4 regions of the Anoxybacillus sp. FSL W8-0382 genome follow, and region 4 is predicted to be linked to each of the others. Evidence: predicted binding sites of a transcription regulator. Region 4 holds the regulator's gene; each other region holds the start of a gene.
The links. The regulator Rex, encoded in region 4, represses fermentation and respiration genes when NADH is low (regulators of the CRP and FNR family bind a similar motif). The targets are predictions, from matches to a motif close to TTGTGAAATATTTCACAA.
Positions count from the first base shown of each region.

Region 1: a site for Rex is predicted at 3,287-3,304, ahead of NSS60_RS07410 (cytochrome c oxidase subunit 2A). Genes of this name have one in related genera too.
Region 2: a site for Rex is predicted at 3,116-3,133, ahead of NSS60_RS06845 (cytochrome ubiquinol oxidase subunit I). Genes of this name have one in related genera too.
Region 3: a site for Rex is predicted at 2,205-2,222, ahead of pflB (formate C-acetyltransferase). Genes of this name have one in related genera too.

Region 1 covers NZ_JBBOPX010000001.1:1,397,694-1,402,759, forward strand. The annotation lists gene tnpC (IS66 family transposase) at 1-697, shown strand, start outside; gene NSS60_RS07400 (b(o/a)3-type cytochrome-c oxidase subunit 1) at 801-2,450, opposite strand; gene NSS60_RS07405 (cytochrome c oxidase subunit II) at 2,447-2,920, opposite strand; gene NSS60_RS07410 (cytochrome c oxidase subunit 2A) at 2,942-3,091, opposite strand; gene NSS60_RS07415 (chemotaxis protein CheX) at 3,358-3,813, opposite strand; gene NSS60_RS07420 (dynamin family protein) at 4,194-5,066, shown strand, end outside.
Region 2 covers NZ_JBBOPX010000001.1:1,289,446-1,294,511, forward strand. The annotation lists partial or broken gene NSS60_RS06825 (IS1380 family transposase) at 1-130, shown strand, start outside; gene NSS60_RS06830 (ISLre2 family transposase) at 227-1,576, opposite strand; partial or broken gene NSS60_RS06835 (transposase) at 1,737-2,207, shown strand; partial or broken gene NSS60_RS06840 (SpoVR family protein) at 2,432-3,070, shown strand; gene NSS60_RS06845 (cytochrome ubiquinol oxidase subunit I) at 3,365-4,711, shown strand; gene NSS60_RS06850 (cytochrome d ubiquinol oxidase subunit II) at 4,708-5,066, shown strand, end outside.
Region 3 covers NZ_JBBOPX010000001.1:2,708,133-2,713,198, forward strand. The annotation lists gene NSS60_RS14330 (amino acid ABC transporter ATP-binding protein) at 1-526, opposite strand, end outside; gene NSS60_RS14335 (amino acid ABC transporter permease) at 523-1,176, opposite strand; gene NSS60_RS14340 (basic amino acid ABC transporter substrate-binding protein) at 1,243-2,049, opposite strand; gene pflB (formate C-acetyltransferase) at 2,350-4,578, shown strand; gene pflA (pyruvate formate-lyase-activating protein) at 4,630-5,066, shown strand, end outside.
Region 4 covers NZ_JBBOPX010000001.1:212,088-217,153, forward strand. The annotation lists gene NSS60_RS01245 (ABC-F family ATP-binding cassette domain-containing protein) at 1-1,388, opposite strand, end outside; gene NSS60_RS01250 (redox-sensing transcriptional repressor Rex) at 1,616-2,251, shown strand; gene NSS60_RS01255 (YdiK family protein) at 2,261-2,434, opposite strand; gene NSS60_RS01260 (CPBP family intramembrane glutamic endopeptidase) at 2,431-3,168, opposite strand; gene groES (co-chaperone GroES) at 3,472-3,756, shown strand; gene groL (chaperonin GroEL) at 3,826-5,066, shown strand, end outside.

The sequences.
Region 1 (5,066 bases), 1.2 Mb from region 4:
GAGTTTGCGCATCAATGGGAAACTCGCATGGGTGCATGTCGCGTGTACATCGAGATATACATACTTGGCTTCTCACGCTTCTCGTGGAAAGAAAGCAACGGATGAGATCGGGATTCTTCCACAATACAAAGGGACGATGATGCACGATGGGTTCGGTACGTATCCGAAATACACACATGCCACCCATGCCCTTTGTCATGCCCACCATTTGCGTGAGTTAAAAGGATTCATCGAACAAGGGCATACGTGGGCGATGCGCATGACCACGTTTCTGTTAGCCGCCAAGCAAGCCGTCGAAGCCCATCACGGTGCACTTTCCGAAGAAGAAGCGAGACGGTGGGAACGAGTGTATGATCGCATCCTAGAAAGAGCACAACATCGATTGGAAACGATGACACCTCTTCCGAAAAAAGCACTCGCTTTTGTTCGACGGCTTCAGAAACGAAAGGAAGAAGCGTTGCGTTTCTTACGTGAAGTACATGTTCCCTTTGACAACAACCAAGCCGAACGCGATCTTCGCATGGTTAAAGTCAAAGAGAACATTTCGGGTACGTTTCGCGTAGAAACATTCGCCCAGTCTTTTTGTATCACAAGAAGCATCGTTTCCACACTGACGAAACACGAAAAAAACGTGTGGGATTCGTTATGTCTTCTGTTGACGGGTGACACGCTTGATCGCGTTCTTTCTACCACTTAGGGCATTTTCTATTACGGGGATGCCCTATTTGTGTTGCGCTTCTTTACATACTACTATCGGAGTGAATAGTTACAAAAAAAACCGGGCAAACGCCCGGTTTTTTTTACCAAAGTTTAAATCCTTTTGAGCCAGGAGGTGCATTTTGGATCATATCGATAAATGGAACAGTATATGCAATTAAAATGAGTACAACAGTAATGCCGATCCATAATTTCCAGTTTTCAAATACGAGTGGTGTACGCTCAGCCTGTTCAGCAACTTCAGCAACTGGAAACTCTGTCTCACCTTTTGGAGCGAAAAATGCTAAGTTTGTAACGATAATGAGCACAAGAATAATACCGATGAATAAGATTGTCCCGCCAACTGCTTGAGCGATTTGGTAAGGAATCCACTCTAGCGCTTGTGGTGCATCTCCGTATGTTGAAAATGCTGAACGGCGAGGAGCGCCAAGCAACCCTGCAAAGTGCATTGCACCAGACATGAAAATCATACCAATCGACCAAACGATCGTTTGAATGATCGCTAAACGGTTCATCGCTTTTGTCATCACACGTCCTGTTAAATGTGGGATGAGCCAATAAGCTGCACCAAAGAATGTCAATACAACGGTTGTCGCTAATGTTAAGTGGAAGTGGCCCGTTACCCAAATCGTGTTATGAACAACTTGGTTTAATTGATGTGATGCGTTGATAAGACCACCGGCACCAGCAGGGATAAAGAACAACATACCGATAAAAGGTGCAAAGAAACGAGCATCACCCCAAGGGAGTTTACGTAACCATCCGAACAATCCTGTTGCCCCTTTGGAGCGACCGTACATCTCAAACGTTGCAAACATCGAGAACGCTGTCATTAATGATGGAATAACAACCATAAACGTTAAAACAACTTGTAAGTATTTCCAAGCTGGATCGATTCCAGGCTCCACAAGTTGATGGTGGAAACCGACAGGAATCGAGAAAATTAAGAATAAAATGAACGACATGCGAGCAAGTGAGTCTGAAAACATTTTTCCGCCAATAATTTTTGGGATAATCACATACCAAATCATATATGCAGGCAATAACCAGAAATAGACGAGCGGGTGACCAAAGTACCAGAACAATGTTCGGCTCACAAGTACGTTAATGCGATCGACATAACCTAATGACCAAGGAATAAGTTGGAATAATACAGTTGCTGCAACACCGAGCGAGCAAACGAGCCATAACACCATGTTAACAACAGACATGAACGTAAGTAACGGACTTACTTGACCAGGATGAGCTTTTTTCCATTTTGCATAATGAGCGAACATCGCAAATCCACTCACCCAGCTACCGACAACAACAAGTGTTAAACCAATATAAAAACCCGCGTGTGCTTGTAGTGGTGCATAGAATGTATATAAAACAGAAGCTTCACCAATTAAAATGTAAAAGGCAGTAATTGCTGTACCAATTGTCATGAGCCAAAAACCGACCCATCCCCAAAAGCGTGCGCGATCAGAAAGCGTTCCAGCCGTCCGACTTACAGCTGCAAATTGAAAACCGATAATGAAAAATGTAGTTAAAACGAGTCCAAGCAATACGCCATGCGTTGTTAAAATTGTATAATAGCTAATGCCTGCCGGTAATTCTAGTTTTCCAGAGCGTACAAGTACTTGTAATAGACCAGCGAGTCCTCCTAACGCCAGAGCAACGAAAGCGACATAAATATGGGCCATGGCTAATTTGCCATCACGTGCATCTACTTTCCAAGTTCCGTTCATCATTGTTCAACCACCTTCACTTTCGCCGTCATTAAGTGGTGACCGGCACCGCAATATTCGTTACACAAAATGACATACTCACCGACTTTATCGAATGTTTGTGTGTAGCTGCTTACATAACCAGGTTCAACCATCATATTTACGTTTGTTCCGGCCATTTCAAATCCGTGAATGACATCTTTCGTTGCTACGTTGATCGTTACTTTTGCTCCTTTTGGAATTTCGACTTGATTTGGCGTGTACGCAAATGCAGAAGCAACGATATTGAGTTGATATTCATTGTCTCCAGTTTTAATAAGACCAGGTTTATCAAATGGTGGTGTTTGATCGACTTTTTCCGGATCGATCGTTGTTAAACAGCTTGGCGGCTGTGTTCCTTGTGCGAATGCACCAACTCCTAAGACAGCTAAAAATACAAATAATGAACCGATGCCGAAAAACAGCCAAATTTTTTCATATTTATGCATGTGCATAACGTCCCGTCTCCTTTCTCTCTATAAACGATTCAAAAACAAGAAATATACGCTTACCCACGTGAAAATGAGGAAAAATCCTAAAAATAAAACAGAAGCGAGCGTTCCTTTCAATGTAGGCTCTTTCTCCACTTTTGTTTTTGGGGTGTTTGTGTTTAATTGGGTTTTCATTTTTATTCCTCCCTCCCTAAATAAACCTTAATTAGAAATGTATACACTTACATCATACAAAACAATTTGCGAAATGAAACGCTTTCTTCGTACATTTCACAAATTGTTCATTCGTTACTTTACCATCATCATAACCGTAAAAATAAGGAGTAGCTGTGACTTTTGTCACACAAATTTTGTGAGGTTGTGAAAAAAGTGTGAAATATTTAGAAAAAGATGGATAAAAAATAAAAAAGAAGCTTACAAACGCAAGCTTCTCTTTGCACTTATTCGTTATCAATTGTTAAAATAAGCTGCAATTCTCCTTTATTTTCAAAGTGAATCGGCACGCGAAATGCTTTATCAAAACCGTAAATTCTTGTTTGACCAACAAGAACAGTAGGAGGAGTGATATCGATTGTAATTCCTTTTTGAGATACGATCGTTGCTAAGTTTCCTGCAATCATATTGCCGAGCTCACCGGTAAATGATTCGAGCATTTCACCTTCTAAAGGCATGCCGAACATCGTTTCTCCGATACTTCCAAATATCGTTTCATGCCCTTCAATCATTAGGCGTCCCCGTAAGTCTCCGGTCATCCCAATCAATACATTAATGGACGTTTGAGTGAAAGGTTGTGTAAACAATGAAGGTTTTTCGATTGTCATTGCTAGCGGGATGACAGAGCGAATCGATTCGATCGTTCCGTTTAAAATCGTTGTAATTTTCTCATCTAAAGCCATAACAAGCCCCCTTTTTCTTCATCATAACAAATTTTTCGTTTCGATTACATCATTTTTCGACAAATCTAGACAAAGAAAACATAAAAAAAACATAGTGACGAAACAATAAATTGCGTTATAATGGAAGTGCACAACAACATACCTCCTTTCAAAACGTCGAAAGCTTTCCTCCTATTGTGGTGAGGGAGGCTTTTTTACTTAAATTGTTTTTAAGAAAAAACGGGATTTGTGTTTCGCAAATTGAACATTTTGTCGTACATCCAGGTGGTAAATTCGTGTAGAGGAACAGGCGCTACGTTTATTAAAATCCCCTCATAAGTAGGGGGATTTTATTTTTCTGTGAACTACAGTAAAATGAAGGTAGATTTTTTAAAAGGGGTATGGGGAAAATGCATATGACAAAAACACAATCATTGCAACAATGGTTATATTGTCTCATCGCACTTCATGACGAATTTATCAAAAGAGGTGACATGACTCAAGCAAATAAAACAAGACAATTAATTAAAAAAGTGTATCATAAAGAGTTTACGATTGCTCTTTGTGGACACTTTTCTGCAGGAAAATCTAGTTTAATTAATGAGTTGATCGGTGCTCAGCTTTTACCGTCTAGTCCAATTCCGACAAGTGCAAATCTTGTGAAAGTAAAAACAGGGAAACCGTATGCGCGTGTATATTATAAATCTGGCGAACGGATTGAATATACGGCTCCTTATGATTACGACGAAGTGAAAACGTTTTGTCGGGATGGCGACACCATTGACATGATCGAGATTAGCGATGAAACAGAGGTGATTCCGTCCGGAATAGTACTTATGGATACACCAGGTATTGATTCAACCGATGATGCTCATCGCTTGGCGACAGAGTCGGCACTTCATTTAGCGGACGTCATATTTTATGTGATGGATTACAATCATGTTCAAGCGGAATTGAACTTCGAGTTTACGAAGCGTTTGTCACAGTATGGAAAAACGCTATACTTAGTTGTGAATCAAATTGATAAACATCGTGATGAAGAACTTCTATTTTCACAGTTTACTCGTTCTGTCGAGGAATCGTTTCAGCAGTGGGGCATCACATTTGAACGAATATTTTATACGTCGCTGAAACAAAAAGATAATATATACAACGAACTTGAGACATTAAAACAATTATTGCAGTCACTTTTTAATGAAAAAGAGGAACGACTTCATCAAAACATCCATATCGCTGTCGACCAAATGATCGACGACCATATGCAGATCGTCATC
Region 2 (5,066 bases), 1.1 Mb from region 4:
AACAGAAGGAGTACAAACGTATGAGTTATGCCTTCCACAGACAGCAGCAATCGATGGACACACGTATACGTACGTTCAAGTCACCCAAGTGACGGGTTTGAGTCAAGACTTTGTGGGAGATTTTTTTCTCGACCGATTTTTTTGGTTATATATGGTTTTATAAAATCGTTATATGTAAGCGCTTTTACTTACTCTCATCCTGTAGGTATGTGCGTTTTCTCTCGTTTTAAAAACCTTTCAATGCTTGCAATGCCTCGTAAATCGGTGTCCCTGAAGATTGGCGAAGGTATGGGATGTTATCTCGTACCACTTCTGTCATTTGCGTTTGCACGCGCTTCAGTGCCTTTTTCACGATCGTTTCTCGTTTCGTTTCTTCTCGTTCTTCCACGCCATACATCACTCCATCGCGTGTCCGAATGAGTAACGTATCTTTTATCGCGACGATCGCTCGCAACATCGCTTCAATCCCTGCATCCCTCCAACTTCGACCGTTTTTACTTCGTTTCGCAAACACATGCATCGTTCCTTCCGCACTCCCCATCGCCCTCATGTTTGTCGTGTCAATCCCTTTTTCCTTCAACCATACGCGATAGTCACGTAAACATCCTGGTATCTCCTCGATTCGACGAACAAGCGCCTCGAGTTGCTTTTCCTTCTCCTCATGTTCTAACGTACCGATGGCACTTGTGAGTTCTCGTAACACACCTTCTTCATCCCATGATGCTAACTTCTTTCGAATCACCCGATATCTCGCATGACCTCGGAACAATTGACGAATCTCTCTTGCCACATGGAACCGATCAAGCTGAAAGTACCCCCTGTCCCCGAAATATTCTCGACACGCTGTAATCCATGGGGCTCCATCTCCATTGATGACCACCCAATCCTCAAACGGATCATAGCTGTATTCCTTCATCAGAAAATTCTCTACAGCTTCCCAAATCGGTTCATTCGTTTGATGAACCATATACCGTCGATTCACTAAGGATACGCGTTTCCCGTTTTTCTCCCATCCTTGGTGAATCGTGATGATCTTTTCTTCTTTTCCTTTGATGCGGCTTCGTTGACGTTTCACGTACAACCCGTCTGCTTCGATAAAAAACACGCGCCCTTTTTTCTCCATCGCACGGTGCCCTTCCACCTCTGCCTCGATGATGGACTGGCGAATCGTTTCGTGACTCATACATGCATACCCCACCAGCTTTTCAAGCGACTGCGCAGCCTGTCGATACGAAGAACCCGTCACGGCGAGATGAATCGCTGTCTCCTCTAATAGCGGACTCACTCCATGCGCCCCATCGAACTGAAGAAAGACATCGAGTAAAGACGTATACACCTTTTTTTCACGGTCAAAGTAGTAGTTTCGCTTCACTTCCACCTCTCCAAATAGCGTTTGGAGTCGGATCGTCCGCTTATCTTTGAGCGCATATCGTTTCTTGTCCCGCTGTTCTGCCAATGTGCGGTCGATCTCCTCCAACACCTGTTGAAGGAGATGACCATATTGTTTTTGCATATGTCTAAATAAAGACTGTTCGATCTCTTTTAATGTCAAGCCGTTTGTGATATAATCCTGCATGGGCTCCACTCCTTTCTTTGGTTGTATTTTTTTCTCACTTACTACCTTACCAGGAGGAGAGCCCGTTTTTCATCTATTTTGCTTACATATCTGACAGGTTCCTTATTATACCAAATCAGGAACCTGTCTTTTTTTCTCCCACAAACATTTTACTCATACAGTGACGGAACGAACGATGGAACGAAATGGACAGCTGATGCTCGTTCCTGATTACGAAGTCGAAAGCTACTGGGTGCGCCTCGAAGGATACGAGCATGTTCGAATGAGTGATGTGCTCGCATTGTATCATGATCATGCGACATGCGAACAGTTTCATAGCGAACTGAAAAGCGACTTAGATTTAGAGCGACTTCCATCAGGGAAGATGAAAACGAATGCGCTCGTGTTAGTCATGGGAGCATTCGTGTACAACCTTCTTCGCCTGATTGGACAAGATCTATTAAGCGATCCGAGACATCCATTACATCATAAAGTGAAACGCCGCCGCATCAAGACGATCATTCAGACGGTGATCACGATGGCAGGTCGACTCGTCCGCCGATCACGACAGATCTGGATGAAACTGACGCGAAGGAGTGGCTATAGCGAGCCCCTACTGAACATTTACATAAAATGGAGAGAAGGAGCATAACGAACGATTGTTCGCAATTCTGTACTCATCCTAACCCTCTGTCCTTTTTTGTTTTTTCTTTGGTTTATATACCTAAAAAAGATATTTATTTCATTTCTGAGAGTGAAGATGACATCTGTTTTAAACATAAAAAGGGAATAGTGGATCACGCATCCATAAAACCAGCAAAAAAGTCAAAGTCGATGTCAATCCATCACGGATTCAGGATAAAATAATCACCTTAGATGAACGAAGGCTGGGCGACGTATTGGCATCAGCGCATTTTGCGCGAGATGGATTTGACGAGCGATGAGGCGATTGAATTTGCGAAACTGAACGCCAACGTCGTGCAACCGTCGCGCACTGGCATCAATCCGTGTTATTTAGGACTGAAAATTTTTGAAGACATTGAAGAGCGGTGGAACAACCCGACTGAGGAGATGAAAAAATACGGCGTCAAGCCGGGGTCGGGGAGGGCGAAAATTTTTGAAGTGCGCGAACTCGAATCCGACATTTCGTTTTTGCGCAACTATTTAACGAAAGAGCTCGTTATGCGCGAAGATATGTATTTGTTCCAAAAACAGGGGAAAGAATATAAAATCGTCGACAAAAACTGGGATCATATCCGCGACTAACTCGTCAGCATGCGGGTAAACGGCGGATTCCCGTATATCACGGTCAATGACGGCGATTATATGCGCAACGGAGAGTTGTATTTGAAGCATTGGTATGAAGGAATCGAACTCGATCTGAAGTATTTAGAAAAAGTGCTCCCATACATTTATCAGTTGTGGGGCCGTCCGGTCCATATGGAGACGGTCGTCGAGGAAAAGCCGATGTTGTTTACGTATGACGGGAAAAAGGTGCATCGGAAATATTTATAACATGAGGGCAGGGATCCCCTGCTTTTTTTGTTTGTCACGATGAATATGTGAAAAATGACACAAATTATTCGAAATCATGCCGAATAGCGTCCACGATTTTATGAAATAATATGAAATAATATGAAGTGGATAATTTGTGATGATTGTCACAAATTCTTCACCACTGTTTGTTTGCTCGGGGGGTAGATATGTGGAAGCGGCATGAAAAAACGCTTGTGTTTGTTAGCTTTGCTGTTGCGGCTGTTGTCTTGCTTTCCTTGATTGGTCGCTTGTTTTCATAAGGGGGGATGAATCGTGAACGGTTACGATCCGGTGCTGCTTAGCCGTATTTTGACGGGATTGACGCTGACGGTTCACATCATTTATGCCACGATCGGCGTCGGGGTTCCACTGATGATCGCCATTGCCCAGTGGGTTGGGATTCGCAAAAATGATATGCATTACATCTTACTCGCTCGCCGCTGGACGCGCGGTTTTGTCATCACCGTAGCGGTTGGCGTGGTGACAGGAACAGCGATCGGCTTGCAGCTGTCGCTTTTATGGCCGAGCTTTATGCAGCTGGCTGGCCAAGTGATCAGCTTGCCGCTGTTCATGGAGACGTTCGCCTTCTTTTTTGAAGCCATTTTCCTCGGCATTTATTTGTATACATGGGATCGGTTCGAAAATCAGAAAAAACATTTGCTTTTGCTTATCCCGGTGGCAATCGGGTCTTCAGCATCAGCCATGTTTATTACGATGGTGAACGCGTTTATGAATACGCCGCAAGGGTTTGAATTTAAAAACGGCGAGTTTGTCAACATCGATCCAATCGCGGCTATGTTCAACCCAGCGATGCCGACGAAAGTCGCCCATGTGCTGGCGACTTCGTATATGACGTCAGCATTCGTGCTTGCTTCGATTGCCGCTTGGCATTTATGGAAAGGCAATCGTCACATTTATCATCGCAAGGCACTTCATTTAATGATGAAAACAGTTTTTATTTTTTCGGTAGCCAGTGTATTGATTGGCGACTTATCGGGCAAATTTTTAGCCGAATACCAGCCAGAAAAGCTGGCGGCCGCTGAATGGCATTTTGAAACGAGCTCCCACGCGCCGCTCGTGTTGTTTGGCATGCTGACAGAGGATGGCGAGGTGAAGTATGCCATTAAAATCCCATATGCGTTAAGCATTTTGGCGCACAACCACCCGGGGGCGGTTGTGACCGGGCTGAACGAATTTCCGGAAGATGAACGCCCACCACTGTACATTCATTACTTATTCGATGTGATGGTCACGATCGGGGTGTTTTTAATGGTTGTCGCAGCCGCGTATTGGCTCGGATCGATTTTCCGCTGGAAGTGGACGGCGAAAAAGTGGTTTTTTGGACTGCTGGTGGCGGGAGGGCCGCTGGCGATGGTTGCGATTGAGGCGGGATGGTACTTAGCGGAAGTCGGGCGGCAGCCGTGGATTTTGCGTGGCTATATGAAAACGGCGGAAGGAGCGACATCGTCGGCGCATGTGGATACGATGCTTGTGTTGTTTTGCCTTTTGTATATGGTGTTAGTAATTGCGAGCGCAATAGTGCTCATCCGTATGTTCCGCCGCAACCCGGTTGAACGGGAGCTGGCAGAGCGGTCCAATAATGGGGAGGTGGCGCCATGACGCTCGAAGTCATTGGCATTTCGGTGTTATGGCTGTTTTTGTTCGGGTACATTATCGTTGGCTCGATTGATTTCGGGGCTGGGTTTTTCAGCGCCTATAGCCATTGGGCAAACAAACAGCATATTTTGCACCGCATCATTCAGCGCTATCTTTCCCCTGTATGGGAAGTGACGAACGTCTTTCTTGTCTTTTTCTTTGTCGGCATTGTCGGCTTTTTTCCGAAAACGGCGTATTATTACGGTTCTATTTTGCTTGTCCCGGCGAGCATCTCCATCATTTTGTTAGCTATTCGCGGCTCGTACTATGCGTTTCATACGTATGGGGGGACGGAACGGAACTGGTATTTAATCGCTTA
Region 3 (5,066 bases), 2.5 Mb from region 4:
GCACTTCCCCGACCATTTCGGGATCGAGCGCAGACGTCGGCTCGTCAAATAACATCACCTTCGGCTCCATCGCAAGCGCACGAGCGATCGCGACACGCTGTGCCTGTCCACCTGATAATGAATCTGGATATACGTTCGCCTTATCTTGTAAACCGACTTTCGCAAGCAATTGTAGCGCTTTTTCTTCCGCTTTTTCCTTTGGCCATTTGCGCACTTTCATCGGGGCGAGTGTGATGTTATCCAGCACCGTCATATGCGGAAATAAATTGAATCGTTGAAATACCATTCCTACTTCTTCGCGCACTTTATTTAAATCCGTTTTCGGATCTTTTAAACGAAATCCATCGATGATAATATCGCCTTCATCGAAATCTTCAAGCATGTTTAAACAACGTAAAAATGTCGATTTTCCTGAACCGGAAGGACCAATGACAACGACAACTTCTTTTTCACGAATATGCACGTCAATTCCTTTTAACACATGTAGCGATCCGTACGATTTTTTTAAGTTGGTCACTTGAATCATGCATCATACCTTCTTTCTAACCAGTGTAGCAACTTGCTTAGCGAAAGAGTGAGAATTAAATAAATAAGGGCAACAGTTAAGTAAGGCTCCCAAACGCGATAATATTGCCCTTGCATCGCTCGTCCCCAATACATAAGCTCAGGTGCCGCAATAATTGCTGCAAGTGATGAATCTTTAATAAGAACGACAAATTCGTTGCCAAGCGGCGGAATCATTCGCTTAATCGCTTGCGGTAAAATGATGTAACGCATCGCTTGTACATGTGTCATACCGAGCGAGCGAGCTGCTTCCATTTGACCACGATCGATCGATTGAATGCCGGCCCGAAAAATTTCTGCGATATACGCAGCGGCATTTAAAGATAAGGAAATCGCTCCTGATACGAGAGGATTCGGTTGAGAGGTAAAAATAGGCATCACACCGAAATGAATAAGTAAAATTTGTACAAATAATGGCGTGCCACGGAAAAAATGAACGTACCAATCAAACGGAAGACGAATGAAGCGGTTTTGAACCATTTTTCCAAGCCCAATCACTAACCCGAGCACCGTACCAAAGACGATACCGACTAATGATAGGCCGATCGTCCACAATACCCCTTTAAGAAAGAACGGCGCATATTCAACTACAATATCAAAACGAAAATCCATATGTCTCACCTTTCCCTTTGAAAAAGTTGCGTAACCGGGGACAGTTACGCAACTTTTACATCCATGTTATTGCTGTTGTTGTAATGATTCAATATTCGGCTCTGTGCCAAACCACTTTTTATAAATTTCTGTATACGTGCCATTTTCAATGACTTTTTTCAACGCTTCGTCTACTTTTTGTTTGAGTTCGCTACCTTTCGGGAACATAAAACCGTAAAATTCGGATTCAAAATGATCTGGATCTTCAAATGCCACGATTTTTGCATCTGGATTATTTTTTATATATTCGTTTGCGACAGCATTGTCCGTCACAACAGCTTCCACACCGCCGTTTAATAAGTCCATAATTGCGACGACTGTATCCTCGAACTTTTTAATATTTTTATTCTCTTTTCCTAAAATTTTTTCAACCGCTTCTTGTCCTGTTGTCCCGTTTTGCACACCGACTACTTTTCCTTGTAAATCTTTCGCGCTTTTAATCGAACTTCCTTCTTTGACAAGAATCATATGTGTCGATTCAAAGTACGGAATAGAGAAGTCGTATGTTTTTTTCCGATCATCGTTGATCGTAATACCGGAAACGGCCATATCCGCTGTTTTTCCTTGAATGGCTGCAAATAACGGATCCCAACCGATGCCTTTTAATTCATATTCTAGTCCAGCCTCGTCCATTACCGCTTTTAATAAATCAATATCAAAACCGACAATTTCTCCTTTATCCATGTACTCAAACGGCGCAAATGATGGATTTGTCACAACGGTAATTTTCTTTTTCTGTTCCTTTGATGTCGTCTTTTCTGTCGAACCGCCGCATCCGACAAGCGCGAACATAAGTATAAAAACAAGTGTTGCAATCATTCCTTTTTTTATCATTGTTACTCCCCCTTACTATTTGCTGTAAAACAATGAGTATCTTTGTATAAACATGCTATGTTCTTCATGTTTCACATATTATCAGCTTTTTATTTTTTATGCAACAAATTTTATAAAAATAATTTTTTGAAAAATATTTATTTTAGAAAATGTTTTTGATCAACATTTCACAAATTTGTCATCATTTCATCCCTCCATCTTTGTAAAGAAGTAGTATTCTTTATATAGGGGGTACTATTCCTTAATGATAATGATTGGGAGGAGATTATGATGGCGCTACTTACTGTGAACGAAGCTTTAATGGACGCTTGGAGAACGTTCAAAGGCGATAAGTGGAAAAAAGAAATTGACGTTCGCGATTTTATTTTAAATAACGTAACCGTTTACACAGGGGATGAATCGTTTTTACAAGGTCCAACTGAAGCGACAAAAACACTTTGGGAACAAGTGATGAAACTTTCAAAACTTGAACGCGAAAAAGGCGGCGTTCTCAATATGGATACGGAAATCGTATCGACCATTACATCGCACGGACCTGGCTATTTAAATAAAGAACTTGAAAAAGTTGTCGGTTTTCAAACAGACGAACCGTTTAAACGGGCACTTATGCCATTTGGTGGCATTCGCATGGCGGAGCAGGCGTGCGAAGCTTACGGATATGAAGTGAGCGATGACGTAAAGAAAATTTTTACTCAATATCGTAAAACGCATAACCAAGGCGTATTTGACGTGTATACGGACGAAATGAAAGCGGCGCGCAAAGCAGGCATCATTACAGGGCTTCCTGACGCCTATGGACGCGGCCGCATTATCGGAGACTATCGCCGCGTTGCTTTATACGGCGTTGATCGTTTAATTGAAGAAAAGAAAAAAGACTTACGAAATACAGGTGCGCGTACAATGAGCGAAGACATTATTCGTCTCCGCGAAGAACTAGCAGAGCAAATTCGCGCCCTCCAAGAACTAAAAGAAATGGCGGCAAGCTACGGCTACGATATTTCAAAGCCGGCGCGCAACGCACACGAAGCGTTCCAATGGTTATATTTCGCTTATCTTGCGGCGATTAAAGAACAAAACGGTGCAGCAATGAGTTTAGGTCGCGTTTCTACGTTTTTAGATATTTATATCGAACGCGACTTGCAAGAAGGGACATTAACAGAACGGGAAGCACAAGAGCTCGTTGACCATTTCGTTATGAAGTTACGCCTCGTCAAATTCGCGCGAACACCAGAATATAATGAGCTATTTAGCGGCGACCCAACGTGGGTAACCGAGTCGATCGGCGGTGTCGCGATTGACGGCCGTCCGCTTGTGACGAAAAACTCATTCCGCTTCTTGCATACGCTTGATAACTTAGGTCCAGCGCCAGAACCAAACTTAACGGTTCTTTGGTCGACAAAATTACCAGAAGCGTTCAAAAAATATTGCGCGAAAATGTCGATTCAAACAAGCTCTATCCAATATGAAAATGACGATTTAATGCGCCCTGAGTTCGGCGATGACTACGGCATTGCGTGCTGCGTATCCGCGATGCGCATCGGTAAACAAATGCAATTTTTCGGCGCGCGCGCAAACCTTGCGAAAGCATTATTATATGCGATTAATGGCGGCGTAGATGAAAAATTAAAAGTGCAAATCGGTCCAGAATTTGCGCCAATCACATCTGAATACTTAGATTACGATGAAGTGATGCGCAAATTTGACAACGTCATGGAATGGCTAGCTGAGTTGTACATTAATACGTTAAACGTCATCCACTACATGCACGATAAATATTGTTATGAGCGCATTGAAATGGCGCTTCATGATACAAACGTCATGCGCACGATGGCAACGGGAATTGCTGGTCTTTCTGTCGTCGCTGACTCACTTAGCGCAATTAAATATGCAAAAGTAAAAACGATTCGCGACGAAAATGGCTTAGCGGTCGACTTTGAAATTGAAGGCGACTTCCCGAAATATGGAAACAACGATGATCGCGTCGATTCAATTGCAGTCGATATTGTTGAGCGCTTTATGACAAAATTGCGCAAACATAAAACGTATCGCGATTCAAAACATACAACATCGATCTTAACAATCACGTCAAACGTCGTCTATGGGAAAAAGACAGGAAATACACCTGACGGCCGTCGCGCAGGCGAACCGTTTGCACCTGGCGCTAACCCGTTGCACGGCCGCGACACAAAAGGTGCGCTTGCGTCGTTAAGCTCTGTCGCAAAATTACCGTATGAATATGCATTAGATGGCATTTCAAACACGTTCTCAATCGTGCCAAAAGCACTCGGTAAAGATGATGCAACACGCGTTCAAAACCTTGTGGCAATTTTAGACGGATATGCTAAAAAACGCGGTCACCATTTGAACATCAACGTCTTTAACCGCGAAACGTTGCTCGATGCGATGGAACATCCTGAAAAATATCCGCAACTAACGATTCGCGTATCAGGTTATGCGGTGAACTTTATTAAATTAACACGTGAACAACAAATTGATGTCATTAATCGGACGTTCCATGAAACAATGTGACGCGGAAGCTCCCACGATGCGTGGGAGCTTTCTACCTAGGAGGCAAACATCATGAACGGATTTATTCATTCGATTGAATCGTGCGGAACAGTTGATGGTCCTGGCATTCGTTATGTCATTTTCACCCAAGGCTGTTTATTGCGTTGTCAATATTGCCACAACGCAGATACGTGGGAAATTGGCAAAGGAAAGCAAATGTCCGTCGATGAAATCATCGCTGATGCCCAAACATACTTGCCTTTTATGCAAGCATCCGGTGGTGGAATAACGGTCAGCGGTGGCGAACCGCTTTTACAAATCGATTTTCTCATTGAATTATTTAAACGATGTAAAGAGCTTGGCATTCATACAACGATTGATTCTTCAGGCGGCTGTTATACCGAGGAAGAAACGTTCCAACGAAAGCTAGATGAGTTGCTGAAGTATACGGATTTAATTTTGCTAGATTTAAAACATATCGATGAAAAAAAACATCGTAAACTAACAGG
Region 4 (5,066 bases):
AATACGTTTGCTTTCTTCATCATGAGTTTAGCGAGAGCGAGTCGCGCTTTTTCTCCACCGCTTAACGTCTGAACAGGCTTCAATACGTCGTCACCAGAAAATAAAAAGTTGCCGAGAATGGTCCGAATTTCTTTCTCTGTTCTTAATCGATCTTCGTCCCACAGTTCGTCGATCACTCGTTTGTTTGATGTTAATTGTGCTTGTTCTTGATCATAATAGCCAATTTGTACGTTTGTTCCGTAGCGTATTTCTCCTTGTTTCGGATGGAGTTGTTTGATGATCGTTTTTAAAAGAGTTGATTTTCCAATTCCATTTGGTCCAATTAATGCGATACTATCACCGCGAGTGATGCGAAACGAAAGATTTTTTGCAATGATGTGATCGTAACCGATCGCTAAATCGTTAGCTGTTAGCACATCATTTCCGCTTGGGCGTTCGATTTCGAAACGAAACGATGCCGATTTTTCATCACCGAGTGGCTTGTCGATGATATTCATTTTTTCTAATTGTTTTCTACGGCTTTGTGCTCGCTTCGTTGTTGATGCACGAGCGATGTTGCGTTGAATAAAATCTTTTAATTTTGTAATTTCCTCTTGTTGTTTTTCATACAATTTTAGTTGTTGTTCAAATTGTTCAGCACGTTGTTGTAAGTAGCTTGTATAGTTTCCGACATATTTTTTTATTTTTGTGCGTGATAGTTCATACACTTGTGTCACGATTTGGTCAAGAAAATAGCGATCGTGGGAGACGATAAGAATGGCTCCATCGTAATTTTTTAAATATTGTTCAAGCCATTGCAACGTTTCCATATCTAAATGGTTTGTCGGTTCATCTAAAATGAGCAAATCGGGCCTTGTAAGGAGCAGTTTACCAAGCGCTAGCCTCGTCCGCTGTCCACCGCTCAATGTAGATACTTTTGTCGTATAATCGTACTGTGAGAAGCGGAGACCATGGAGAACCGAACGAATATCTGCTTCATATTGATAGCCGCCTTTTTCTTTGAATTCTGTTTGTAAACGATCATATTGCTCAAGTAGGCGCTCATAGTCAGCATCATGTAAACTCATTTGTTGTTCTAGTTCGCGTAATTGTTTTTCCATTTGTTGTAGCGGGGCAAACACATCGAGCATTTCTTCCCAAATGGAACGATGCGCTTGCAACCCTGTATATTGATCTAAATAACCGATCGTTACGTGTTTCGGTTTAATGATTTCGCCTGTGTCGTATGACAACTGTCCGGCAATGATTTTTAATAATGTCGATTTTCCCGCGCCATTTCTTCCAACTAACGCAATACGGTCTTTTTCTTGTATTTCAAGCTTAATGTCTGATAAAACTTGTTCTGCTCCATATGATTTGGATAGTTGATTTACTTGTAAAATGATCATTCTTTCTCACCTCAATCTTCTTTTGATAGTGTAACGTACTTTCTTGATATTCGGCAACACTAGTGTACGAATAACAAATTTGACAAAAATAATAATAAAGGGTACAAAGGAAAGACAGAATGAAAAAAATAGTGTATAGTTTAGAAGTGGGAAGAATTTTTTAGACGTATAGGAGAGAAAAATGAAAGCGCTAACTATTTGTGAAAGGAAATGTGGGGGATTGACTCGTGAATAATGAACAGCCAAAAATTCCGCAGGCGACCGCAAAGCGACTACCGTTGTACTATCGTTTTTTGAAAAACTTGCATGCATCAGGCAAGCAACGTGTATCTTCAGCGGAGTTAAGCGAAGCTGTAAAAGTCGATTCAGCAACGATTCGCCGAGATTTTTCATACTTTGGTGCGCTTGGAAAAAAAGGATACGGATATAATGTCAATTATTTGCTGTCATTTTTTCGTAAAACGTTAGACCAAGATGAGACGACAGAAGTGGCGTTATTTGGGGTTGGAAATTTAGGGACTGCATTTTTAAACTACAATTTCAGCAAAAACAATAATACGAAAATTGTGATGGCGTTCGATGTAGATCCAGATAAAGTCGGAACAGAAGTCGGAGGGGTTCCGGTTTATCATTTAGATGAATTGGAGGAGAAACTCGGGGGAATTGCCGTAGCGATTTTAACTGTTCCTGCCCAAGTTGCTCAACCGATTACTGACCGACTTGTTCAACAGGGGATTAAAGGGATTTTAAACTTTACACCTGCTCGCCTGCATGTGCCAGAACACATTCGTGTTCATCATATTGATTTAGCGGTCGAATTGCAGTCACTCGTTTATTTTTTAAAGCATTACGGAAATGAATAAACCTCCCGTTTATGAGCGGGAGGTTTTTTTCAATAAAGAGCGAATAGCTGTGCCAAAATCAAATGTTGCAATTAGGATGAACAGCATTGTTGTTACGTCCCAAATGCCGTCATCAGCACTATCCACAGCAAAATAAGTAAATAAAATGCCCATTAGAAAGTAAAATAGTGGTTCATATTTCATGAAAACAGCCTCCAAATGACGAATTGCATTTGTTCTGCTTCGCGCATAATCTTCTCGATTTCTTCAGCGAATAATATTTGTATGGCAACGACAAACGTGTTCATCAACACGTGTGCTGCAATAGGTACGAGAATGCGTTTTGTTTTCACATATAAGAAGGCGAACACAAACCCCATTGTCGCATACAAGAGCAAATGTTCAAACTCTAAATGAACAACAGCAAATAAAAGTGAACTGACGAGCGCTGATAAGAAAAAATTGTATTTTTGATACAACGTCCCGAAAATAATTTTCCGAAAGATGATTTCCTCTAAAATTGGTCCGACGACTGATGTAACGAGTATAAGAGCTGGTGTCAATTTGACCATTTCAACGATGCGTCTCGTGTTTTCGGACCCCATTTCGACACCAAATAGGTGCATCTCAATATTAGCTGCAATGCCTTGGGCGAAAAGAGCGAGCAAAAACCCCCCAATCGCCCAAAAGAATGACATGCCAATCGATGCTTGATGGCGATCATATGAGTATTTCATATCTTCTTTCATAAAATAAAGAACGAGAAAAAGAGCAATCGGGAAACTAATAACAGCCCAGTAACCAGAAGCGATCGATATGGCTATATCTTTATTTGATGCGTTAATAAATCCGCTATGCGCAAGTAAAGGAACGCCGACTAAACTCGATAGTTGCATAGCGACGTATGTAATGATGACATACCAATATTGCTTTTTCACATGTTCAACCCCTTCGTGCAAATTGTCTAGCTTTAGACGAGCATTTTCTAAGCGTCTGCTTCCTTAGCTGAGCGAATGATCGTCCTCTGCTTTCTAAATTGAATACTTTTTCATTTTATCATATTTTTTGTATGAATTTCGAAAGGAAAGACATAATGTTAAAGAGGGAATCATTTAATGAAAAATTTTTAACTTCCTACTTGCAAAATTAAAAAAAGTTCATTAATATAATAAGTGTGTTAGCACTCAATAAGAATGAGTGCTAATAACGGAACGAAAATCTAATTAAGGAGGTCGTTTGCCGTGTTGAAGCCACTAGGTGATCGTATTGTCATTGAATTAATTCAAACTGAAGAAAAAACAGCGAGCGGAATTGTCTTACCAGACACAGCAAAAGAAAAACCACAAGAAGGAAAAGTTGTGGCAGTTGGTTCAGGTCGCGTTCTTGATAATGGTGAGCGCGTAGCTCCAGAGGTAAGCGTTGGTGACCGCATCATCTTCTCAAAATATGCGGGTACAGAAGTAAAATATGATGGAAAAGAATACTTAATTTTGCGTGAAAGTGACATTTTAGCTGTGATTGGTTAATCGTTCGCCTGATAACATATAAAGCACATAAAAATACTTAACTAAAATTTCATCAAGGGGGTAAGATGTATGGCAAAAGAAATTAAATTCAGCGAAGAAGCTCGTCGTGCGATGTTACGCGGTGTAGATAAATTAGCTGATGCAGTAAAAGTAACATTAGGTCCAAAAGGTCGTAACGTTGTATTAGAGAAAAAGTTCGGTTCTCCATTAATTACAAATGACGGTGTAACGATTGCGAAAGAGATTGAATTAGAAGATCCGTTTGAAAATATGGGTGCGAAGCTTGTTGCGGAAGTAGCAAGCAAAACAAACGACGTTGCTGGTGACGGTACAACAACAGCAACTGTATTAGCACAAGCGATGATTCGCGAAGGATTGAAAAACGTAACAGCTGGTGCGAACCCAATGGGCATTCGCAAAGGTATTGAAAAAGCTGTTGCGGTCGCTGTGGAAGAATTAAAAGCGATCTCTAAACCAATCGAAGGCAAAGACTCCATTGCTCAAGTTGCAGCTATTTCTGCGGCTGACGAAGAAGTTGGTCAATTAATCGCAGAAGCAATGGAACGCGTTGGTAAAGACGGTGTCATTACATTAGAGGAGTCTAAAGGTTTCACAACAGAATTAGATGTTGTGGAAGGTATGCAATTTGACCGCGGTTATGTATCTCCATACATGATTACAGACTCTGATAAAATGGAAGCTGTATTAGATAATCCATACATCTTAATTACAGATAAAAAAGTTTCAAGCATTCAAGAACTTCTTCCTGTATTGGAGCAAGTTGTTCAACAAGGCAAACCATTGTTAATCATCGCTGAAGATGTAGAAGGTGAAGCGCTTGCTACATTAGTTGTGAACAAACTTCGCGGTACGTTCACAGCTGTTGCAGTTAAAGCGCCTGGCTTCGGTGACCGTCGCAAAGCGATGCTTCAAGATATCGCGATTTTAACAGGCGGTGAAGTCATTACAGAAGAGTTAGGTCGCGAATTGAAATCAACAACAATTGCTTCACTTGGTCGTGCAGCGAAAGTCGTTGTGACAAAAGAACATACAACAATCGTTGGTGGCGCTGGCCGTGCGGAAGACATTCAAGCACGCATCAACCAAATTCGTGCTCAATTAGAAGAAACTACTTCTGAATTTGACCGTGAAAAATTACAAGAGCGCTTAGCGAAATTAGCTGGTGGCGTTGCGGTAATCAAAGTTGGTGCGGCAACAGAAACAGAATTGAAAGAGCGCAAATTACGCATTGAAGACGCATTAAACGCAACACGTGCGGCAGTTGAAGAAGGTATTGTTGCCGGCGGTGG